DNA from 3 places in the Ruegeria sp. K5 genome. Region 1 is predicted to be linked to each of the others. Evidence: riboswitches for the same ligand, from Rfam matches in the RefSeq annotation. Region 1 holds a riboswitch; each other region holds the start of a gene.
The links. Region 1 has a riboswitch for cobalamin ahead of ACR0MO_RS14690 (hypothetical protein). Riboswitches for the same ligand answer to the same signal wherever they lie in the genome.

Region 1 (3,270 bases):
CCGTTTTCCACCTGATCCCGCGCAACGTCCAGCGCGGCGGCATAGTCGCGGTTCACGATCAGCTTGCGAAACCGGGCCGAGCCGGTGACGTTGGTCCGCTCACCCACATTCACAAAGGGGATGTCTGGCGTCAGGACAAAAGGCTCCAGCCCCGAGAGGCGCAGATGACGGGTCATGCGGGTACCTTTCTGGGGGCAAAGGGCGCAACCGCTTCGGCGATCGCGCGGATATGGTCGGGCGTGGTGCCGCAGCAACCGCCGACCACGTTGACGATGCCATCGCGGGCAAACTCTTCGACCTGAGCGGCGGTCTGGTTCGGTGTTTCGTCATACTGGCCGAACTCATTCGGCAGGCCCGCGTTGGGGTAGGCGCAGGTCAGGGCGGTCGCCACGCCCGAAATCTCGGCCATATGCGGGCGCATGGATGCAGCGCCAAGGGCGCAGTTCAGCCCGACGGTGAAAGGGCGCGCATGGGCGACCGAGTGCCAGAAGGCGGTGGGTGTCTGGCCAGAAAGCGTCCGGCCCGAGGCATCGGTGATCGTGCCCGAGATCATCAGCGGCAGGCGACGTCCGGCCTTGGCGAAGCTCTCGAAAGCCGCAAAAATCGCCGCCTTGGCGTTCAGCGTGTCAAAGATCGTCTCGATCAGGATCAGGTCAGAGCCTCCTTCGATCAGCCCGTCGATCTGCTGGCCATAGGCTATGCGCAGATCATCAAAACTGACGGCGCGGTATCCGGGATCGTTCACATCCGGGCTGATCGAGGCCGTCCGGTTCGTCGGCCCCACAGCCCCGGCCACAAACCGGGGTTTGCCGTCCTCAGCCGTGGCCCGGTCCGCCGCGCGCCGCGCCACCTGCGCGCCTGCGACGTTCAGATCATGCACCGCAGCCTCCAGCCCGTAATCGGCCTGCGCGATGGTGGTTGAGGAAAAAGTGTTGGTTTCAAGGATGTCCGCCCCGGCCATTGCGAATTCATACTGTATATCCTCAACCGCCTGCGGCTGGGTCAGCACCAACAGGTCGTTGTTGCCCTGTTGCGGATGATCCGGGTGATAGTGATGCCGACAGCCGGGGCCATGGATGTGACCGTTGGCGGTAAAATCCTCTTCGGTCATGTTCAGCGTCTGGATCATTGTGCCCATGGCCCCGTCAAGGATCAGGATGCGCTGGGCAGCCAATGCGCGCAGCGTCGCGAGCGCGGGTGTGTCGGGCAAGGTAAAGTCAAGCATTCGCGGTATCCAATCGGCTGTGTGGGCCGAAGGTATAGCGCGTTGGCATTATGAGGTGAAATGATTGTTATTCGACTAAATTATGAGTTTGCGTCATAATGCACCTTGTTCGGCGTGCAAATCCAACGAAATCACTAATAAGCAGTCAAAGCTTTGCCTGGCCAAAATCGTCCAAAATGCGGGCGATGGCACAGGCTGAACTGCCCGCATGAGGTCATAAGGCGGCGCGGCGCGCGCGATGGCCCCCTCGGCGCTGTTTTGCGGGCAGGGCCAGGAACAATGGTTCCAGGGGCATCTGCATGGATCTGGCCAGCAGGTCGCAGAACACAGCGATGGCGGGTGAGGTCTCGGCAAACGGTTTGGCCTTGGCCAAAGCAATCCGCGCCTGCGCATGGTAGTTCGCGGAACCGGGCAGGCCGCCCAGCCATTGCATATAGCCCATCTGCCCCAGCTCTTGCGCGCGCTGCGGAGGCACGTGGCCGGTGTCCAGTTGGGAAATGGTCAGGTCAAGCATAACGACGCCCTCCGCGCTTTTGGGCGGCTTGTGTGGGGCATCAACAGTGATGTCTGGCCAGTGCGGTCCATCTCTTGTCGCTCCGTCCACGGGCACCCCGCCCGAGTTAAGGTGACTGCGGCACATATGCGCCGGAGATGGCAGGTCTCCTGACTTGCGGTTCATCGCTGTCCCCGTCCTTCCCGGACAACCCAAGCGGGGTCATCCAGTGGTCTGTCGGGGGTCGCTGGCCGCTTACAGTTGCGGGGGCAGTTGCGGCCTTGGGCGTTTGCCCGCACCGCATTCCCTTTTCAGCCGACTCAGAGCGTCGGACACCATCGGCTGCACAGTCTCATAAGGCCAAAGCCCTGTCTACTGGTGCCAGCAAAGCACGCAGCGTCGGATTGCAACCCGGAAGGAATTGAATCCAAATCAAACTGCGAAACCCCTCTAATCCCGAGAGCGGGACCAGCGCACCAGAAGACTGGCCGCGATGGGCGCGCCGATGATCACCAGAACGATCCGTGTCAGGTGGTGGGTAATGACAAACCCGAGATCCGCGCCCGAGACGATGGCCAAGACCGTCATTTCAGCCTGCCCGCCGGGGGCATAGGCTAGGAAGGCCTCAATCGGTTGCCCGAACCCCAACGTGGTCACAAGGGCCGTGAAGGCCGCCGCAAGTATGGCCAACACAACAACATAGGCGCAGCCCGCCGCCACAACTTTGCGCAGCTCGACCCATGTGACACCGATAAATTTTACGCCGATGGTGCAGCCGATAAAGAATTGCGCGACAAGGATCGCCTCGCGCGGTGGGCGGGTGTGGATGAAATCGCCCAGTGACAAGGCCGCAGTCAGGATCATCGGGCCCAGAATGGACGCTCCGAACAGGCCGATCCGCTCACCGCCTTTCCAGCCGACAATGGCGGCCACGACCATCAGCGCCAGTTCGTGCAAGGGCAGGTCGCGGGCGGGTTCGCCAATGGGGTTGGTCAGGTCAGCGTCGTAGAACAGGGTCAGGAACAACGGGGCGAGCGTCACGATGATCAGCACGCGCGTGCCATGGATCAGGGACAGGGCGCGCGGATTGGCACCGGCCTCGGTGCCGAAGATGATCATGTCCTGCAACCCGCCGGGCATCGCGGCGTAAAAGGCCGTTTTGTCGTCAAAGCCCCAGACCTTGCGAAAGAACGGCACCCCGACCAAAGCGATCAATAGGATGAAGGGCGGGATCAGAGCAATTGACGCTGCCATTTTCGGCAGTTGGCCAAACAGATCAGGCGTGATCGAAGCCCCCACCGCCACGCCCAGGATGGTACGCGCCGCGACCGAGATCTGCCCGAACCCTTCCATCGGCGCATGCGCCAGTGCCGCAATCAGGCAGGCGGTCATGGGGCCGAACAGAAAGGGTAGGGGCAGGCCCAGCATCCAGAATACGACCGTTCCCAGCACGGCAAGGCCGAAGGTGATGGCCCGCCTTACGGGGCGGCTTGGTGATGTGGCTTGGACGGACAATTTTCAGGCCCGATGTCATGGGATCAATTGTATCCAA
Region 2 (3,270 bases), on a different contig from region 1:
ACGGCCATCGCGCTGGGGCGCTTGGGCGCGCCGGTGGGGATGCTGACGGGCTTGTCCTCGGATATGTTTGGCGCGCAATTGGCGGACACGCTGAAGGCAAGCCATGTGGACACCTCGCATGTGATTGTCAGCGACCGCCCGACCACTTTGGCTTTTGTGAAGCTGGTGGATGGGCATGCTTCGTACAATTTTGTTGATGAAAACACGGCGGGGCGAATGTTGCAGCCCGAGGATATGCCACAGCAATTGCTGGCGACCTCGACCCTGTATCTGGGGGGGATCAGCCTGGCCTGTGAACCCTGTGCCGATGCCTATGCCGCGCTGCTCGACCGTCATGGCGGCGACCGCGCGGTGATGCTGGACCCAAATATCCGGCCGGGTTTTATCAAAGATCAGACCCGCTATCGCACCCGCCTGAACCGCATGATCGCGCAGGCCGATATCGTCAAGGTTTCGGACGAGGATCTGGATTGGATCATTCCCGGGCCGGAAACCCATGCCGAGAAGGTGCCCTTGTTGCTGAAGGCCGGGCCGTCGGTGGTGATTGTGACGCGGGGCAGTCAGGGGGCCTCGGGCTATCTGGCGGACGGGTCCGAGACCTCGGTGGCGGTCAAACCGGTGCAGGTTGTCGATACGGTCGGGGCTGGCGATACGTTCAACGCGGGCGTTTTGGCCGAACTCCACCGCGCCGGGCACCTGAGCAAAGAGGGCCTGCGCGCCTTGACACCTGATAGCCTGCGCGCGGCTTTGTCCCTGGGCGCAGAAGTCGCCGCCGTCACCGTATCCCGCGCCGGGGCAAACCCGCCCAGGGCGCATGAGCTTTGATCCCCCGAGGGAACCGACATGAAACGATCCGACATCAACGACATCAAGACCGAGGCGCAGGCCTTCATCAAATCCTTCGGCGCGGTCCTGCCGCCCTTCGCCGACTGGTCCCCTGATCAGATGCGCAGCGCAAAGGCCGACACGATCCGCGCCCGAGGGTTGGGCTGGGACATTACCGATTACGGTCAGGGCAAGTTTGATGAGCTGGGCCTGTTCCTGTTCACCCTGCGCAATGGCGACGTGAATGATCTGAACCAGGGTCGCGGTATGCTCTATGCCGAGAAACTGCTGATTTCGCGAGACAAACAATTATCTCCGATGCACCGCCATATCATCAAGGCCGAGGACATTATCAACCGGGGCGGCGGTGATCTGGTGATGGAGATCTACGCCTCGGACCCCGAAGGCGGCATTGATCGCGACAATCCGGTGGTTGTGCCCAGCGATGGCTGCGACGTGACGATCACGCCCGGCGAATTGCTGCGCCTGAAACCCGGCGAAAGCGTGACCCTGATGCCCGGTATCTGGCATGCCTTCTGGGCCGAGCGTGGGGATTGTCTGATCGGTGAAGTCTCAACCGTCAATGACGACCGCACCGACAATGTGTTCGAGCAACCGATCCCCCGGTTCGCGACCATTGAAGAGGACGCAGCGCCGGAATTTTTGCTGGTTGCGGATTACTAAACACTCAGTCCGCGCCGCCAAAATCTCGACCAGAGCGCTTGACAATTAAATCCGCGACAGACTAGCTGACCAGCGATGGTTCCCGTAGCGATGCCTGCGGGATGAAAATGGGAATACGGTGCGGCCCTGCGGCCAAATCCGTGACTGCCCCCGCAACTGTAAGCGCAGAGCGACGCCAAATCACCACTGGCTTGAACAGGTCGGGAAGGTTGGCCAAGCCACGACCCGCAAGTCAGGAGACCTGCCATCACCTGTGCAACCAACCCGGGGCGGGGTGTCCTGGAAGGAGGATTTGATGGCTCAATTTTTCGCCTGCGGGCGTGGCTTTTTCTTTTCGCGCGGTTTCCGCAGCGGGAACAGCCATGTCATCCCAAGCTGACCACTTCGTCCTGATCTGTTCGACCTGTCAGGGTGAAATCGAAGCCAAGGCAGCCAAGGCCAGTTTGGACGCAACCCTACCACCGGGGTTTGCGACCCGAATGATTGCCTGCATGGCAGGGTGCGAACGCCCCATGACCGTTGGGCTGCAAGCCGAAGGCAAGGCGCAGTATCTGTTCGGCGATATCCAAAGCCCCGCCGATCTGGACGCGATTGCCGCCTTCGCCCGCCAATTCCGCGACAGTGACGACGGCTGGACCAGTGCAACCGATCGGCCCCCTGCCCTGCTTTTCAAAACTCTGGCCCGTCTGCCGCGCCTTTCGACAGAGGGCGAGAAATGAGTTTTCTGGTTGCCAAGGGGCTCGAATACTACGCCCTGAATGGGGATGTGTTGCTACAGGATGTCTCCTTCTCATTGGATGAGGGGTCGATCCTGGCCATTGCCGGGCCAAACGGGGCCGGGAAAACCACGCTGTTGAACCTGCTTTGTGGCCTCGAACGTCTGGCCTTGGGCGATGTGACGATCAAGGGGCAAAGCCTGCGTCAATTATCTGCCCCTGAACGGGCACGCACCATCGCTGTGGTCGGGCAGCAGGAACTGCCTGACGGCAGGCTGAAACTGCGCGACTATGTGGCCCTTGGGCAAATCCCGATTCAGGCCGACCGGTCAGCCGAGGATCATAAGGCCGATCTTGAGCGGGTGCTTGAGATCACCGAACTGGTCCCGCTGGCCGATAAACCGATGCAACGTCTGTCCGGCGGCGAACGTCAGCGGGCGCATATCGCACGGGCCCTGGCGCAAAGGCCATCGCTGCTGTTTCTGGACGAGCCGACAAACCACCTCGACCCCGACGCCAAGGGCCACATGCTGTCGCTGGTGGCCGAACTAGGCGTGACGGTTGTGATGATCGTGCACGATCTGGTCATGATCCCCGAATTCGCCACCCATGTCGCTTTGATGAAGGCAACCCGCATGACCGGCTTCGGCCCGGTTCCCGAAGTTCTAACACCCGAGCGTGTGCGCGATACGTTTGGCGTTGACTACCTGTGTTTCCAGCACGAAGGGCGCGTGATCCCGGCGCTGGATATCCGAAAACGAAAGCTGTCATCTTAACAGGAGAATTTGATGATGCAGAAATTCTGGTCCGTAGTCCTTGTTTCGGGCCTCGCGAGTGGTGCGGCGGCACATGAAGTGACCGTCGACAATTGCGGAGAACCACTGGTGTTCGACGGCACGCCCGAGCGGATTGTCGTGCACGACATGAACATGACCGACATGGCCTTTGCGCTGGGTTTGCAGGACAAGATTGTCGGCCTGACCGGCATTACCGGCTGGTACAAGACCAGCCCGGATTTCGATGCAAAACGCGGTGACATCCCGGA
Region 3 (3,270 bases), on a different contig from region 1:
AGGAAATCGATAATGGTGCGCTTGACCGTGCTCTCGCTAAGCTCTGTGTGGCGCTGGATCGTCCCCTTGGAACACCAGATGCCGGAGCCGTCATCGCTCGCTTTGTCGGCCAGGAACATGATAATCTGCTTGCGGGCGGCGCTGCCAAAGCGGCGCTCGGCGCATTCATTCGCTATGCGCCAGCTCATTGGATCACCTCACCGGTCAGAGGCCAGGAAAAAGCCGACTGAGCGTTTGCGGAGCGGTAGTGGCCCGTGCTAATGTCTTTCGAAAGCTGACAGGCTTTTTCTATTTGGCCCCGGTTCACAGTTGCCGCTGTGACGGGGCCTTTTTCGTTTTGAACCGGCGAACTTGGCTTTGAAACTTTCGCTTTTTGTTCACTTTTTGTCAGGGGGCATTTTGCACCCCTAAGTCGTTGTTTTTGCTTTATCTCTTTCTGGATTGCAAATCCGTGTACACCGGTTCGATTCCGGTACTCGCCTCCACTTCCTTCAATACCTTCACCTCGCGACGCAAAGACGAAAGCGCGCCCCTCTTAGGAATCGCGCCCCGCCGGGATAACCTCATAACCCGGTTCTTCAGGTTCATCGTCCTGCATTTCAGGTGGAAAGCCGGGCGCGCGGATGTCGAGGCCGGTGGCGTCTTCCAGGCGTTTGATGATGTTGGGCGACAGTTCGCGTTCGCCGTAGCGTGCGATGCCGTCCTCGAAGATCTTGATCATGATCGGGTTGATCTCAAGCGGGACACCCGCGCGGTCGGCGACGTCCTGAAACAGGCCGATATCCTTTTTGACAAGGTCCATTGTGAAGGAAATATCGCGCGAGCCGTTCAGGATGACCTGGCTTTCGGTCTCATGCACAAACGACGTACCGGACGAGATCTTGATCGCCTCATAGGTCGTGTTCAGGTCCATCCCGGCGGCTTTGGCGGTCACCAGCGCTTCGGCGCAGGTGATCAGGTTGGCGGTTGCCAGATAGTTGGTTAGAACTTTCAGAACCGAGGCCGAGCCCAGATCGCCCGTATGCAGCACCCGACGGCCCATCGTTGTCAGGAAAGGCAGGATTCGCTCAAAGGTATCGCGGTCACAGCCCGCGAAGATCGAGATATTACCGGTTGCCGCCCGGTGGCATCCGCCGGAAACCGGGCAATCAACTGCCGCCCCGCCCCGCTCGATGACCATGGCACCCAGCCGCTTGGCCTCGGCCTCGTCGGTGGTGGACATCTCCATCCAGATTTTGCCGGGGCCGACCTCGGGCAACATCTCTTGCATCACCGCGTCCGAGGCGGCAGGCGATGGCAGGCAGGTGATCACCGCGTCGCAATCGCGCATCAGCTGGGCCGGGCTTTCGGCGGCCTTTGCGCCTTTTTCGACGAACTCTGCCACCAGGTCTGCATTCAGGTCATGGACCGTCAGGTCGATCCCGTTGCGCAGCAACGAGCCCGAGAGTTTTCCGCCCACATTTCCAAGTCCGATGAACCCAACTTTCATTATTCGCGTCTCCCTGCGTGTTTTCCGGTATGCGACCATGTCGCGTGCACCGCGTCATGCCGCCCAGCGACGCTGGCAGGTCGCTTTTCATCCTAGCCACGCGATGGTGGTCGCATCGCGCTTGACAACCTGCCCGCACGTACCGCATGTCCCTGTCGTTGGTGTCGGCGACAGCCGATGAAAAGGGAATGCGTCAACGGATTATCCGCCAAACGCAGCCGCCCCCGCGACCGTGACCGGAGAGGGTGCCCAATGCCACTGGCTGCAAAGCCGGGAAGGCGGGACATCCGACAGAGGAGCCAGACGAACCGGGCCTCTGACATCCGCAAGCCGGGAGACCTGCCAGCACCCGAAGTTGAAACCGGGCGGGGTGTTCCGGTGTCGGGTCCATGTGCATCGCGTGGCCCGCATGAAACCCCGTCCCCCGCGAAGAGGATTTGGGGGGATGAGAGACATGACCGAGACTGCGCCGGTCGAGCTGCTGGTCTGCACCACGTGCCGCCGTGGTCTGCCCATCGAGGATGATGACCAGCGCCCCGGCACATTGCTGCACAAAGCGCTGGAACAGGCGGATCTGCCCGAGGGCGTCACGCTGAAAGCCGTCGAATGCCTGTCGAACTGCGATCAGGGCTGCTCCATCGTGCTGCGCGGCGGGCCGGATCGCTGGACTTTTGTCTATGAGAACCTCAACGAAACCGATCACGTTGACGTCATCGTCGACGGTGCGACTAAGTATCTGGCCACCGAGGACGGCTTGGTCAAATGGCGCGAGCGCCCCGAACATTTTCGCAAAAACTGCGCCTCGCGCATTCCCCCGATTGGAGCCCTGAAATGAGCAACCTCGAAAAACTCCCCGTCACCGTCATCACCGGCTTTCTGGGCTCGGGCAAAACGACGCTGGTCAAGCATCTGATGCAGAACCCGCAAGGCAAACGTCTGGCCGTGGTGGTCAACGAGTTCGGCGATGTGGGCGTTGATGGCGACATCCTGAAATCCTGCGCGATCCCGGATTGCCCGGCGGAAAACATCATGGAACTGGCCAATGGCTGCATCTGCTGCACCGTGGCCGATGACTTCATCCCCACCATCGAGGCGCTGATGGCGCTGGAGCCGCGCCCGGATCATATCCTGATCGAAACTTCAGGCCTCGCCCTGCCGAAACCGCTGCTGAAGGCGTTCGACTGGCCCGATATCCGGTCGAAGATCACCGTGGACGGCGTGATCGCCTTGGCAGATGCCGAGGCTGTCGCCGCCGGTCGCTTCGCCCCGAATGTCGAGGCGGTGGATGCCCAGCGCTTGGCCGATGACTCGATCGACCACGAAACACCTTTGTCGGAGGTGTTCGAGGACCAGATCTCCTGCGCCGACATCATCCTGCTGACCAAACCCGATCTGGCCGGTCCCGAAGGTGTGGCGAAAGCCAAAGAAATCATCGCGGCCGAAGCCCCGCGCCCTCTGCCCGTGGTTGAAGTGGCCGAAGGTGCCGTGGACGTGCGCGTCGTGCTGGGCCTTGAGGCCGCCGCCGAGGATGACATGGACGCTCGACCGTCGCATCACGACGGCCACCACGACCACGAGCATGACGATTTCGAAAGCATCATCGTCGAACTGCCGGAACAGACCGAACCCGCCGATCTGGTCGCCAAGATCGAACGTCTGGCGAATGAGCTGAACATCCTGCGCGTCAAGGGCTATGCCGCCGTTCAGGGCAAACCCATGCGTCTGCTGGTGCAGGCCGTCGGTGCCCGCGTCCGGCACCAATATGACCGCCCCTGGGAGCC

Region 2: linked by a shared signal. The riboswitch ahead of ACR0MO_RS11900 (DUF1636 family protein) and the one ahead of ACR0MO_RS14690 (hypothetical protein) in region 1 are both predicted to bind cobalamin.
Region 3: linked by a shared signal. The riboswitch ahead of ACR0MO_RS00325 (DUF1636 domain-containing protein) and the one ahead of ACR0MO_RS14690 (hypothetical protein) in region 1 are both predicted to bind cobalamin.

Annotation. Positions count from the first base shown of each region.
Region 1 covers NZ_JBQFML010000005.1:127,933-131,202, forward strand. Annotated here, with positions in the region: gene metH (methionine synthase) at 1-176, opposite strand, end outside; gene ACR0MO_RS14685 (homocysteine S-methyltransferase family protein) at 173-1,225, opposite strand; gene ACR0MO_RS14690 (hypothetical protein) at 1,440-1,739, opposite strand; cobalamin riboswitch at 1,862-2,073, opposite strand; gene ACR0MO_RS14695 (AbrB family transcriptional regulator) at 2,169-3,233, opposite strand.
Region 2 covers NZ_JBQFML010000003.1:146,659-149,928, forward strand. Annotated here, with positions in the region: gene ACR0MO_RS11890 (carbohydrate kinase family protein) at 1-825, shown strand, start outside; gene ACR0MO_RS11895 (D-lyxose/D-mannose family sugar isomerase) at 844-1,509, shown strand; cobalamin riboswitch at 1,569-1,772, shown strand; gene ACR0MO_RS11900 (DUF1636 family protein) at 1,872-2,228, shown strand; gene ACR0MO_RS11905 (ABC transporter ATP-binding protein) at 2,225-3,001, shown strand; gene ACR0MO_RS11910 (ABC transporter substrate-binding protein) at 3,014-3,270, shown strand, end outside.
Region 3 covers NZ_JBQFML010000001.1:67,854-71,123, reverse strand. Annotated here, with positions in the region: gene ACR0MO_RS00335 (hypothetical protein) at 1-188, opposite strand, end outside; gene ACR0MO_RS00330 (NAD(P)-dependent oxidoreductase) at 536-1,528, opposite strand; cobalamin riboswitch at 1,632-1,850, shown strand; gene ACR0MO_RS00325 (DUF1636 domain-containing protein) at 1,944-2,324, shown strand; gene cobW (cobalamin biosynthesis protein CobW) at 2,321-3,270, shown strand, end outside.